DNA from 3 places in the Halomonas sp. BDJS001 genome. Region 1 is predicted to be linked to each of the others. Evidence: predicted binding sites of a transcription regulator. Region 1 holds the regulator's gene; each other region holds the start of a gene.

Region 1 (4,302 bases):
CACATCGATAAGGCTTTCTATCACATCTTGCCCACGGGACGTCAGTACCGCTTGGCCGCTGGGAAATAAAAGGCTGGTATCAATGCGGAGCGTGAGCCCTTCGCGCCCTTGGGAAACGCTGACACCAGGGATATCGAGCCCGTCAAACTGGGGTTGAACCCCTGAATGGCGGGGCTGGATACCGGTGGCCAGAGACGCCAGAGGCAGTGATGATACAGCGCTGGCTGAACGCATGAAAGCAGTATCAGCCGCTTCACCGCCGCCCGGCGGCGTCAGGGAAAGCAGTAGCACAAAAAGCGTGATGAGCAGCGTCAGCACATCTAAATAGCTGGTTAGCCAACCCTCATCGCCATCGCCTGGCGATGGCGTCATTTCCAGTGCATGGCGTGTATCACGGTCAAGCATCTGGTCTTACCCCTTCACCGCCGAACTAACCGACGAATCAGGCCTGGGTTTGACGCTGTTATCACGGATCTCATCGTGGTAATTAGCCACAAAGGAGTTGAGGGTCTCTTCAATAAACGACGGTAGGCGACGCTTGGTAATCAGCGAAATACCCTCCAGTACCATGTTCATGGTAATCAGCCGCTCTTCGGTGCGGCGCTCTAGCTTCACCGCAATCGGCTTAAACACCAAGTTGGCGAGTAAAATGCCGTAGAAGGTGGTGAGCAGCGCCACTGCCATGCGCGGGCCAATGACCTGTAAGTCGCCAGCGTCCATGACCTCCAGCATGTTGACCAGCCCCACCAGGGTGCCGATCATGCCAAAGGCAGGTGCATAGGTCGCCATGGTACGGAAAATTTGTGCTTCAGCATGCTCACGGGCTTTAAGGCGGGCAATGCGCCAGCGCAGCATGTCAAAAATTTCATCCTCTTTGGTATTGGCAATGACCAGTTGGATCCCGGTACGTAAAAACGGATTGCGGGTATGCTCCAACTCGCGCTCGACCGCGCGTACATCGCCTTTAAACCACAGCCGGGACATATCGACCAACTCGCGGATATCGTCACGCATGTAGGTATTTTCACGCCTGAAGACCAGGCCTACCAAGCGTACAACCCGGAGCACCTCTTTCAGTGGATAGCTAATAAAGGTAGCCGCCAGGGTTCCGGTCACCACGATGGCAAGCCCCGGAAAATTGATAAAGCTTTCCGGGGACTCTGCTGTGAAAAACAGCACGCTCACCAACAGCAGTATGCTGGCAAATATGCCTATCAACGTCGAAGGATTCATCCACGGCTCCTTGCCGGTCACAAGTGAGTAAAAAAAACGTTGGCGTTATGCCGAGTCGTGTAAACGCGCGCGTAAACGACTCACGGCTTGGCTGTGCAGTTGTGAAACACGTGATTCCGTCACGCCCAGCACAGCGCCTACTTCCTTGAGGTTGAGTTCTTCTTGGTAGTACAGCGCCATGAGCAGCTTTTCACGCTCGGGAAGCGCTTCAATCGCTTCAATCAGCGTTTGACGCTGCTGACCGTCCAGCAACTGCTCGAACGGTGAATTGCCCAGTTCATTACTGACAGGCTCTCCGCCATCAGCCACTAGTTCTTCAAACGGCAGCAGTTGTCCGCTGTTAGTGTCATTGAGAAGCTGCTGATACTCACTCAGCGGCATCTCAAGGTGTTGAGCGATTTCGTTCTCTTCCGGGGCGCGCCCTAACAATTGCTCTAATTGGCGAACGGCGCTGTCCACCGCGCGCGCTGAACGGCGCACGCTGCGGGGCAGCCAGTCGCGGGTACGTAACTCATCCATCATGGCGCCGCGAATACGCTGACTGGCAAAGGTCGCGAACGTCGCGCCCTGGGTAGCATCGAAACGGCCCAGCGCCTCGAGCAGCCCCACCATCCCGGCCTGAATAAGGTCATCGAGCTCAATACTCGCCGGCAATCGAACCTGTAATGTTAAGGCCTGACGTCGCACCAGTGGCATGTATTGCGTCAACAGCTCATTTTGTTTAATCCTGCCCTGTGCTGTGTACATATTCTCGCCTCGCGGCTAATCAGCCTTCACTGATAGTTCACAATCAATTGCAACCCCTGCACACGTACAGGCCGCTGGCCTGGGCGCAAGGCGAAGCGAAAATGCAGTGGCGCATCGGCAGCCCGCCCCTCAAGCGCAGTGGTAGAACCCCGCATACCAGTTAATGCAACACACTGCTCAGGATGGCAGAGCCAAGCGTTTAATAGTGCACCGGGTGGATGCTGAAATTGCCACTGTATACGCCCAAGCTGGCCTGATTGAAGGTTTCCGACAGCGGGTGGGGAAGCTGTTTTACTACTGCTTGCCCGATCACTCATTGCCACCATCAGCCCTGGTATCTGGCTGCTCCAGCTACCGGGTGCCGCCTGGGCACTCCCTGTTAATCCTGCGATTAGCCCCCCTGCCATCAGTACTAAGACCCGTGGCAGCCTCACTCTTAATAGCCAGCTTAGCATGCTTAGTCTCCTCGGCAGAGTATGCTCATCGTGCAAGTACCAGTAACTCCATATTTAAGTAGTAATCAGCAGCTTCACGCAAGTTATTGAGCAGCCCTTGACGCGGCAAGTGCGGCTCATGGAGCGCTAGTAAACGACGCGGTCCGCCACGTTCATGGAGCTGTCGCAAGGTACGGAACATGACAGCGAAGGTATCGGCATCGCTACTGATCCATAGCGCCCAACGGCTGTATTGCTCGCGAAGCTGAGCAAGGTCGGACGTTTCCGCCATGACGATTCGAATGTCCCAATCATCAGGGTGACCGGCCCAGTGGCGACCTAGCGCTGACCACTGACCGAGGCGTGCTTTAACCTTATTAACGTGCACGGCACCACTACCGGGTAGTCCAACCACCACAAGTGGGATTTTAGGTTTGGGCGGCGCCAACGTTGTTGGCGCTTCCACCGCGGTGGTCGTTGGCATTAAGAAAGATGAGGACTGCTCAGGCTCGGGGACATGCTCTGCTGCCGCCGCATCAACAGCACCCTCCGCCTGCTGCTGTTGGCGCTGCAAGTTTGCCCACTTGCGCAGTCCCGAGGCTTGATCCTGTTCGCTCACGCCACACCCTCTCGACTCACACTGCCCATTTGACGAATCGCATCCCGCGCCATAAAGGCATAGATCAACGCATCGAGCATGCCGGTATCGCGGCGACGGCGACTAGCCCCTAGTAGATTGAGGAGATCGCCACGCAGCGTCTGCGCCTCCTCATCATCGGCAATATCGAGATGGCCGGCGACTGACGCCACACCGCTGGCCATTAACAGGCGAACTTCCGCATTTAAATCACCGCTATCAGCCTCTTTTAGCTGCTGCCACGCGCGCCGGGTCAAGGCAGCCAAGCCTTCGCTTTGCAGCTGGGTTAACAGCAGTGAGAGCACCTCGGCCCCTAACCGAGCTGGGGTAAGCCAGTAGCGGCGCACCACCACTTTGGCGCTTTCCGGATCGCGTACCTCCCCGTACCAGGCGAGCAGAGCACAGCCGCTGGCGTCCTCAACTTCAGCGTAGGCGGTCCATAGCTGCACCGATTGGCCGCGAAAACGTACGCCCACATGGTGCGTAAGCACACTGTCATTAAACAGCTGACGGATCGTCTGGCGCTCGTGGTGAAAGAGTACCCGATGACTGGGGGGGACTTGGCTGACCCAGGTCAAATGCTCGGCTTCTAGCCACGCTAGCGCATCCGATTCGGGAAAACGCGGTAGCAAGTGCACCGCGACACCGCTTGATGAAGACAACGCGGCCATGCGCGGTTGCCACCCTGCAGGATGGCGATGCTGCAGCCAGGGTAGCGCTAACCAGGCACCATTTGTGTCCAGCCCAATGTCGGGCATTGCCCAATCGCAGCCGCGCTCATTACGCCGAGGAGCCCATGCCATGCCTAAGGTGGTATCCGTCGCTGGGTAACCGGCGAGCAGCGCGTCCAGGCGCGTTTCCTGCACACGGCTAGGTAGCGAGGCTAAGTCCCAGATCTCTTCTAATGCCGCAAACCCTGTGACGCGTTGGCGCAATCTCGCCAGTAACGATGATAAACGACGCCCCTGTCCCAGCACATCCCGCGACCAGCGCGGCATCCCCATCGGGACATCCGCACGTTGCGCCCCCTCACGCTGTGGTGTTGCCGTACTCAGTGCTTGATCCACTAGCGCGCCAGGGGCTGCTATCACCATATCTTCGGGCACCTGCTGACCATTGGAACCGAACAGCACGCGCATCCCGTGGCGCATAATAATGTCTAACACTGGTGCCAGACGCCCCGCCTCATCCTGCTTGGTAATAATGCAGTCATCTAACTCTGCGCCCGCCGCTCGCGCGGCTTGACGATAG
Region 2 (4,302 bases), 870 kb from region 1:
GACAGGGTGAGTCTCTATGCTTTGGCACAGTTGGGTGGTACGCAGGTCGCCATCAGGCTTCCACTCACAGCGAATACCCGCGCGCTGGCAGAATGCCTCCACTTCAGCGCGGTCTTCGGTGTTAAACACCTTTTGCCAAGGCATATCGAAATCGCCGTAGTTGCGTACGTATAGGATGCCGGGGGCAAAGCGCTCGCGGATCTCTGCGGGCATACGGCGGTAAATAGCGCGGCTATCGGCTATCGGCGTCTCTCCCCCTTCGGGGGAAGCGGTGACACAGTGGAACCAGATTTTCATCGGCCACTCGCGGGTGTAGGCCTGCTCATTGTGAAGGGGAATATGTTGATGAGCGGGGTACTCGGTGGAGGTATAAATGCCTGATGAAACCGCTGAACGCGGTGTTGAGGCGAACTCATAGCTCAGCAGAGGATGACCAAAGGCGGCAGCAAACTGCTGAAAATCGTCCACGGAGGGAACATCGAAGCCTCTTAGCAGTACCCCACCGACTCTGGCCACCAGCGACTCAATATCCGCGCGTAACTCGCCAAAGGCTTCCAGCAGTGGCTGCCCTGGGTAAGAGGGAGAAATCATAATAGGCAGCTCCGAATCAGCAGGCCCCTGACGTTTGGATAGGGTGTTGGTTTGTTGCGTTGGTGTTGCGCTTTGGCTGTCCATTATTGATCTCCTAAAAATTCGTTGAGTAGCGTTTACCCTGGGCGTTTGTGTGGGAATAGCCTGAATCGACATAGCCTAAATCGATATAACCCAGGGCAGCGGCATAGCCACTCGGCGCTGGCAGCGGCCATGCTTGCAAAGGTGATGAAATGGGAAGCGAGTGCTCAAGGTGATAGGTGCCTGGCGGCCCTAAAGAGGAAGTGATCGAGAGCGACCGCAAATGATCAGCGATGCCCAGGCCCAAAGCTTTGAGCACCGCCTCTTTAACCACCCAGCGCTCCATAAAGAGCAGCGCGGAGCTGTCGCGTGCGTGGTCGAGCTGCTCACTCGGCGATAGCACCAGCCCATGCAGCGGCGCCAGTTCAGCCTCGGGTCGGCAGCGCTCAATATCGACCCCCACCGCGCCGCCGGGAGCAAGCGCGATCAGGGCGACATGGCCAGAGTGGGAGACATTGAAAGCAGGCCCATCAGCGTTTTCCAGCGCTGGTTTGCCGTAAGCGTTCTGAGTGAACACCAACTTTTCTGGCGCTATACCGGTGTGCGCTGATAGCAGTCGCCGCAGGGCTGCGCGAGTCGCCACGGCGCGTACGACATCAGCATGATGGCGAAGCCGCTGGGCGCGCTGCCACTCGGCTCGACTCAGCAACCGATCATCTTCGTCAGCCACCGGGGCGTTCAAGTCGAGCGTTAAGCGCCAGACTTCAAGCCCCTCAGGAGCCCCTTCAGCTAACGGCAGGCGCTGCATGAGGCACCTCCTCAAGCCGTCGAGTCAGCGCCCGTTCTATAGTCTCCAGCACTTGTGCTTGCTGCTGGCGAATAAAGAAGTGCCCTCCTTCGAACCAGTCCAACGAGAACGCCTCTCCCGCTTCCCGCTGCCACGCCTCTAGACGCTCTCTTTCGATATCGTCATCGCGCCCTGCGAGTACCTGTAAGGGATAACCAAGCGGCGACCCGCCGCGATAACGGAAACTGCGACAGAGGCGATAGTCCGCCATCAAGATATCGAGGGTAAGGCGCAGCAGCTCAGGGCTTTCGAAGACCTCCTCTGGGGTGCCGCCCTGTTGGCGCAGATCCGCGATTAAGGCCTTATCGTTATCAAGGCCCGCCAAGCGGTCTGAGTCGCGCATTGAGGGCGCCGCGCTGCCTGAGGCGAGCAGCATCCGCGGCTGAGGCCGCCCTACATCGCGTAAGCGTGCCGCCATGCCATAGGCCAGCAGCGCCCCCATGCTGTGGCCGAACAGGGCAAAATCACCGCGCAACCGCGTTGCCTGCTCTTCGCACAACCGCACCACCTGGGTCTCGAAGTCATCGATAAGCGGCTCACCCAGGCGTTCGCCACGCCCAGGCAATTCGACGGGATACACCTCGACCCAGGCGGGCAACTGGCGCTTCCAGCGTAGATACATGGTGGCGCTGGCCCCGGCGCAGGGCAGGCAGAGCAGCCTTAAACGCTTAACCTGCATTCACCTGCTCCGCCTCAGCGCCGGCCTGCTCATCCATCCACTGGCGCAGCGAGAGTGGCCGCATATCTGTCCAGGTCTTTTCGACGTAGGCTAAGCAGGTTGGCTTATCGCCCAGCACGCCGGTATCCGTCCAACCGGCAGGAATCGCCTTCCACTCGGGCCAGAGGGAGTACTGCTCTTCGTGGTTGACTAATACGCGGAAGACACCATCTTCACGATCAAAACAGCTTGTCATGGAATTAACCTCATCGTTGCCAAAGGAATGAGAAGTAAAACGCAATTGCTTCTCATTACTTAGTGACGAGTGAGGAACCAGAAAATTTAATGCTGGAAAGGAAGAAAGTAGAAAAAATAGGGGGAGGGGTCGCTAGGGCGTCGACATAGCATTACCCATGCCAGGCTAAAAATTGCTCCAGCGGGAGGCAGCGTTAGCTCGCGACCATTGAGTTAGCCTGAAAATCGAAGAAGGAGGTTAAAAAAACAGTGACTTATCAGTTGCGCTCATCGCCATTTGGGATCATCCCCGTTAACAACCATAGCTGTTCGGCTTCATGGAATACCCGGCGATGCTGAGGAGAAGCCGCTAACCACGCATGAAGCGCCTCGCGATCAGCGTCACTCAACGTCTCTTCATGTTCGCGCATCAGCCAGTCTAGCGCCGTTTGCCAAACGGCATCATCGCCGCTGTCGTTATCCATCGTTACTGTCAAACCTCGCTACTGCGGCCTGCTTATTACCTGCCTATGGAAGCGTCTGATATTCTCAACGCTATTGGCTGACAGTGTAACAAAGCGACAACAAAGAGGGGACGGAACGCCGATTTACTTATCTGGCAACGACCGGCCCTGTAGCGACTGGTGGCAATGAGTCAGCGCATCGCGAATCATAAAGTTAACTGACGTGGTAGAAACACCTAGCTGTAGCGCCACTTCCCGCTGGGTATGGTTTCCCGAACGATAAAGTTCAAAGGCGCGTCGCGTACGCTCTGGCAGTTCGTTCAACGATTCGACCACCTGGGCCAATGCCTGGCGATCAATGGCAATCACCTCAGGTGAGTGTGACGCACAAGAGGCGTTATCCCCCTCCTCTGCTTTTGCAAACAGCGCTGACTCAAACGCGGAACGACGGCAGCGGTCAATGGCGAGATTGCGCACCACCCGTGACACGTAGGATATGGGCTGCTTTATCTCAAAAAGCGTGGTTGCCTCTGAAATTTTCAGATAGGCATCCTGCACAACATCGTCGGCTTGATCAGCATTGCCCAATACTTTTGCGGCGACACAGCAGAGCCTAGGCCGCTGATTAACGAAGATGTCTTCTAACTCAGCGCTCCAGGTCTGGGTATCCACAGCACGGCCTCCTGCCTTGATTAACACCACGGAATAAAATGGCAACAATTATTATTTGCGTTACCATCAGGTAAGTCAACCGGTGTCAGCTAATCCACTTTTTATAACGATATGCTGGTTGATTTTTTGTTGGCTCAGTTAATAGCGACATGTAACAGGGGTATCTCTCATACGCCAAATGCATCGATGACCTCCCATTAAACCAACTTTACGCCTGTCATCGGCGTGTCATGAATGGCTAGTTACATTGAATGAATACAGTTTTGCTATTCACTAAGACACGATGAATGCTCAGGGGAAATACAATGCTCGATAGCAGTAACGACCTACTCGAAACGGTAAAGCAGGCGGCGTACGAGGCAGGTGCGCTGTTACGCGAGGGGTATTCGCTAAAGGGAAGAATTGCCTTTGAGCAAAAGGGGGCGTCAGACTTTGTCAGCTACTACGATACGGCTGCGGAAAACATCATTATCGACTGTATCAGCAGCGTTTTTCCCGATATCGCGTTCCTCGGTGAAGAGAGCGGCCTGACCCCCACCGATAGCAACTATACCGTGATCATTGACCCTCTTGATGGCACCAGCAACTTCCTGCATGGAGTGCCTCATTTCTCGGTCTCTATTGCAGTCACCAAGGGCGATGAGCTGATCATCGGGGTTGTTTATCACCCCTTGCTAGATGAAATGCTGTGGGCAAGCCTTGGCACTGGCGTCTTCCTCAATGACACACCGCTCAGTACTCCGGAACCGCGCCCGCTCAACGAGATGCTAATAAGCACCTGCCTGCCCTACCACGCCAAAGGCGACTGCACGATA
Region 3 (4,302 bases), 1.2 Mb from region 1:
GAAGTCACCGTTACCCAATTGGCACGTTCTGGCAGCGCTGCTTCCAACAGTGTAGCGTTAGACCAAGAGCTAACCGCAACCGATACGACGCTGACGCTTGAGTTTGGTGCTGGCGGTACCCAAACAAGCTACGACGTGACTATTTCAGCAGGCAGTACGCTGGCGGATGTTCGTGACCAAATCAACGCGGATAAAGAGTCTGGCGTCACTGCTTCTATCGTTAATGACGGCACTGGATACCGTTTAGCGCTGAGTTCAAAAGAGACAGGCCAAGATGCGTCACTGGAGGGCTTCTCAGGCTTGGCATCGCTGACCATGGATGCAGCTACCCAGCGTTCAGGTCAGAACGCTGAGTTGAATGTTAATGGCATTGCTATTACCAGTAAAACCAACCGCGTTGAAGAGGCAATCCAAGGCGTAACGCTTGACCTTACAGCTGTCTCTGGAAACCCTGTAACGCTGGTGATTGAGCGCGATGAAGCTTCGCTGAAAGAAGCAATTAATGATTTCGTTAAAAACTACAACGAAATGAAGTCCACCGTTGGCCGAATGACCGCCTATAACGGCGAAGGCGAAACATCAGGCGAGCTGGTGGGTGACCGCACCGTGCGCACCATTGAAGACCGCCTACGCCGGGATATCACAGACAACCTCGGAACGGGCGATATTACACGCCTTTCTCAACTGGGTATTGCCATTGATGAGAAGGGACGACTTAAGGTCGATGAAGATAAGTTAGACGATGCAGTCGCCAACAACCCTGAAGGTCTAACTGCCTTTTTTGCAGGTGACTCCAAAGAGGGCGGCTTTGCAGGGCGGCTAAATGCAACGCTTGAAGCCATCACTGCTGAAGATGGCATTATTCAGAGCTCGGTGACTAGCGCTGAACAGCGGGTTGATAGCCTGGATGTGCGCAAGCTGCGTATGGAGGCAAGTATCGAGCGAAGCACCGAGCGTTACCGCAAGCAGTTTGGGCAATTGGATGGCTTGATCGCTCAGATGAACTCAATGAGCAGCTACCTCTCTCAGCAGTTTGACATGCTGGGTAATATGCAGAAAAAGTAATTAATAAAGCGGTTGGAAAAGTGGTTGAGAAAACATCTGAAAAGTTACAGTAAATTACATAAAAAAGAGCATTTTTTTCTAAAGAAGTAGGCGGGGCTGCCGTTAATTATAATAACGGCGACGCAAGCGCCGCTAAGCAGGCCATAAGGCCAGTTAAATTTCGAGGAGCACTTACATGTCTGTAATTAACACTAACATTACTGCCCTGATCGGCCAGAATAATCTGTCCAACTCCCAGTCCATGCTGGCTAAAGCGCAAGAGCGTCTCTCTTCTGGTCTGCGCATCAACAGCGCTGCTGACGATGCTGCGGGTCAAGCCATCGCCAACAAAATGACGGCTCAGATCCGCGGCATGGATCAGGCTAGCCGTAATGCTAGCGACGGTATCTCCCTGGTGCAGACCATGGAAGGCGGCCTGGATCAAATCAACGACAACCTGCAGCGTATTCGTGAGCTAGCGGTACAGGGTGCTAACGACACTAACGCCGCAGAAGACCGTGATGCGATCGTTACCGAGATCAACGAGCGTCTAGCTGAGATTGATCGTGTAGCTGGTAGCAACAACTTTAACGGTACGAACCTGCTGAATGTCAGCGGTGGCGGCACTCTTAATATCCAGGTTGGCTCCAATACTGAAACAGAAGACGTCATTTCTGTTACCACTCTTGACGCTACCGTTTCAGGTCTTGGGTTGGATGCATCAGGTGGTGCTATCACTGGTTCGACCTTTGCAATTACTTCTGGCGGCGCAGTTCACGGCGAATTCCAAAGCTTGGTTGATGCTGTTGATACCGCCACTGAAACACTGGATACCAACCGCGCTACCTTGGGTGCTACCCTTAACCGTTTCGACTCTGTAATCGATAACCTAGCGACGACGTCTACCAATCTCTCTGAAGCCCGCTCACGTATCGAAGACGCTGATTACGCTGTTGAAGTGTCTAACATGACACGTGCTAACATTCTGCAGCAGGCCGGTACTTCCATGCTGGCACAGGCGAACCAGACGCCGCAGTCTGTACTATCTCTGCTGGGCTAATCGTTTAGCTAGTAATGCACAACAGAAAGTAACGACGGGGCCAATAGGCCCCGTTTTTATTTTTTAAGGCAGACGACTCCAAGCACTGACGATTAAAAGCAACTGTCGCATTCATCAAGTTAATTTACATTGGCTTACACAAAAAAAGGGATTTTTATTAAAGAAGCAGTTGGAGCTGCCGTTAATTATAATAACGGCAACGCAGGTGCCGCAAAGCAGGCCTCAAGGCCAGTTAATTTCCAAGGAGCACTCACATGTCTGTAATCAACACTAATATTACTGCCCTGATCGGCCAGAATAACCTCTCTAATTCTCAGTCCATGCTGGCCAAGGCGCAAGAGCGCCTCTCTTCTGGTCTGCGCATCAACAGCGCTGCTGACGATGCTGCGGGTCAAGCCATCGCCAACAAAATGACGGCTCAGATCCGCGGTATGGATCAGGCTAGCCGTAATGCTAGCGACGGTATCTCCCTGGTACAGACCATGGAAGGCGGCCTGGATCAAATCAACGACAACCTGCAGCGTATTCGTGAGCTAGCGGTACAGGGTGCTAACGACACTAACGCCGCAGAAGACCGTGATGCGATCGTTACCGAGATCAACGAGCGTCTAGCTGAGATTGATCGTGTAGCTGGTAGCAACAACTTTAACGGTACGAACCTGCTGAATGTCAGCGGTGGTGGCACTCTTAATATCCAGGTTGGCTCCAATACTGAAACTGAAGACGTCATTTCTGTTACCACGCTTGACGCTACCGTTTCAGGTCTTGGATTGGATGCATCAGGTGGTGCTATCACTGGTTCGACCTTTGCAATTACTTCTGGCGGCGCGGTTCACGGCGAATTCCAAAGCTTGGTTGATGCTGTTGATACCGCCACTGAAACACTGGATACCAACCGCGCTACCTTGGGTGCTACCCTTAACCGTTTCGACTCTGTAATCGATAACCTGGCGACGACGTCTACCAATCTCTCTGAAGCCCGTTCACGTATCGAAGACGCTGATTACGCTGTTGAAGTGTCTAACATGACACGTGCTAACATTCTTCAGCAGGCCGGTACTTCCATGCTGGCACAGGCGAACCAAACACCGCAGTCTGTACTGTCTCTGCTGGGCTAATCGTTTAGCTAGTGATGCACAACAGAAAGTAACGACGGGGCCCAATTGGGCCCCGTTTTCTTGCGTGGGAGCCTGATAATTTCGGCGATTCTCTGACTCTGGCGCCCACTTTGGAGTTAGTAGTCGAGAGTTCCTTATAAGTAAAATCTCAATTTATAGCTTACTTTAACCTCTGCGCGTCACTGATCGTGTGAACACATACGCAAATAGAGGCGCATTCGTGCCTTTGCTGATTGGACGAGCAGGGTAAACTAATTAAATTGCCATTTTTCTCTGTGAGCCGCTTCATGGTCAAGACCTCCTCTACCCCTGCTACTCAAAAACGCAAACCTCGCCTGCTTTGGGCTAATCCTTCTTGTTTATTGGATACCTCCAGCGGTGCCAGCATGACCGTGCGCCAAATGCTGTTACAGCTTGCGGCCTGTGGCTATGAGATTCAGGTGTTGGGGGCAACTGTTTTTGATAACCCGAAAGGAATGGGGGGGCTCAAGGAGCAATATCCAGACCTTAATGCGAACCTCCATCAATTGATTGAAGCCGAAGATGGCCCGCTGACTCATCAATTGGTGGTTAGCTATAGCTACAACCGCAACCATTTTACGGCGCATGAAGAGGGGCTCTGGTACAGCCAGTACCTCTATATACTGGATTCATTTAAGCCAGACATTGTCTGGTATTACGGCGGCCAAACGCTGGATATGTTAATTGCCGCTGAAGCGCGTGACCGGGGGATACCTGTCGCTTTCTATCTCGCCAATGGCAACTATAAAGCATCAAATTGGTGCCGTGACATTGATCTGATTCTGACCGATAGCCAGGCCACGGCAGATATGTACCGTAAAACGGTGGGCTATGCCGCCAAACCTGTAGGCAAGTTCATTGCCCCTGATAATTTTATCGCCGATCACCATGAGCGAAATCGACTGCTGTTTGTTAACCCCAGTTGGCAAAAGGGGGCTAGCGTATTCGTACAGTTAGCTGAAAAACTGGAGCGCGAGAGGCCCGATATTGAGCTTGAAGTGGTAGAAGCACGTGCTGACTGGCCCGCCGTGCTGCGTGAAACTACACGCCGAATGGGTA

Evidence for each region. The regulator FliA, encoded in region 1, starts transcription of late flagellar genes. The targets are predictions, from matches to a motif close to CTAAAGTTNNNNNNNNNNCNGCCGATA.
Region 2: OM794_RS04610 (MbtH family protein) is a predicted target of FliA. The motif match lies at 2,437-2,463, and genes of this name have one in related genera.
Region 3: OM794_RS18195 (flagellin) is a predicted target of FliA. The motif match lies at 2,262-2,288, and genes of this name have one in related genera.

Annotation. Positions count from the first base shown of each region.
Region 1 is NZ_CP110535.1:101,979-106,280, reverse strand. Features, by position in the region: gene OM794_RS00510 (flagellar motor protein MotB) at 1-405, opposite strand, end outside; gene OM794_RS00505 (motility protein A) at 412-1,233, opposite strand; gene OM794_RS00500 (RNA polymerase sigma factor FliA) at 1,279-1,980, opposite strand; gene OM794_RS00495 (flagellar protein FlhE) at 2,007-2,435, opposite strand; gene OM794_RS00490 (hypothetical protein) at 2,461-3,033, opposite strand; gene flhF (flagellar biosynthesis protein FlhF) at 3,030-4,302, opposite strand, start outside.
Region 2 is NZ_CP110535.1:967,038-971,339, reverse strand. Features, by position in the region: gene OM794_RS04625 (TauD/TfdA family dioxygenase) at 1-675, opposite strand, end outside; gene OM794_RS04620 (4'-phosphopantetheinyl transferase family protein) at 686-1,420, opposite strand; gene OM794_RS04615 (thioesterase II family protein) at 1,398-2,138, opposite strand; gene OM794_RS04610 (MbtH family protein) at 2,128-2,373, opposite strand; gene OM794_RS04605 (FecR/PupR family sigma factor regulator) at 2,630-2,848, opposite strand; gene OM794_RS04600 (RNA polymerase factor sigma-70) at 2,960-3,487, opposite strand; gene OM794_RS04595 (inositol monophosphatase family protein) at 3,793-4,302, shown strand, end outside.
Region 3 is NZ_CP110535.1:3,910,652-3,914,953, reverse strand. Features, by position in the region: gene fliD (flagellar filament capping protein FliD) at 1-1,065, shown strand, start outside; gene OM794_RS18200 (flagellin) at 1,241-2,104, shown strand; gene OM794_RS18195 (flagellin) at 2,359-3,222, shown strand; gene OM794_RS18190 (glycosyltransferase) at 3,510-4,302, shown strand, end outside.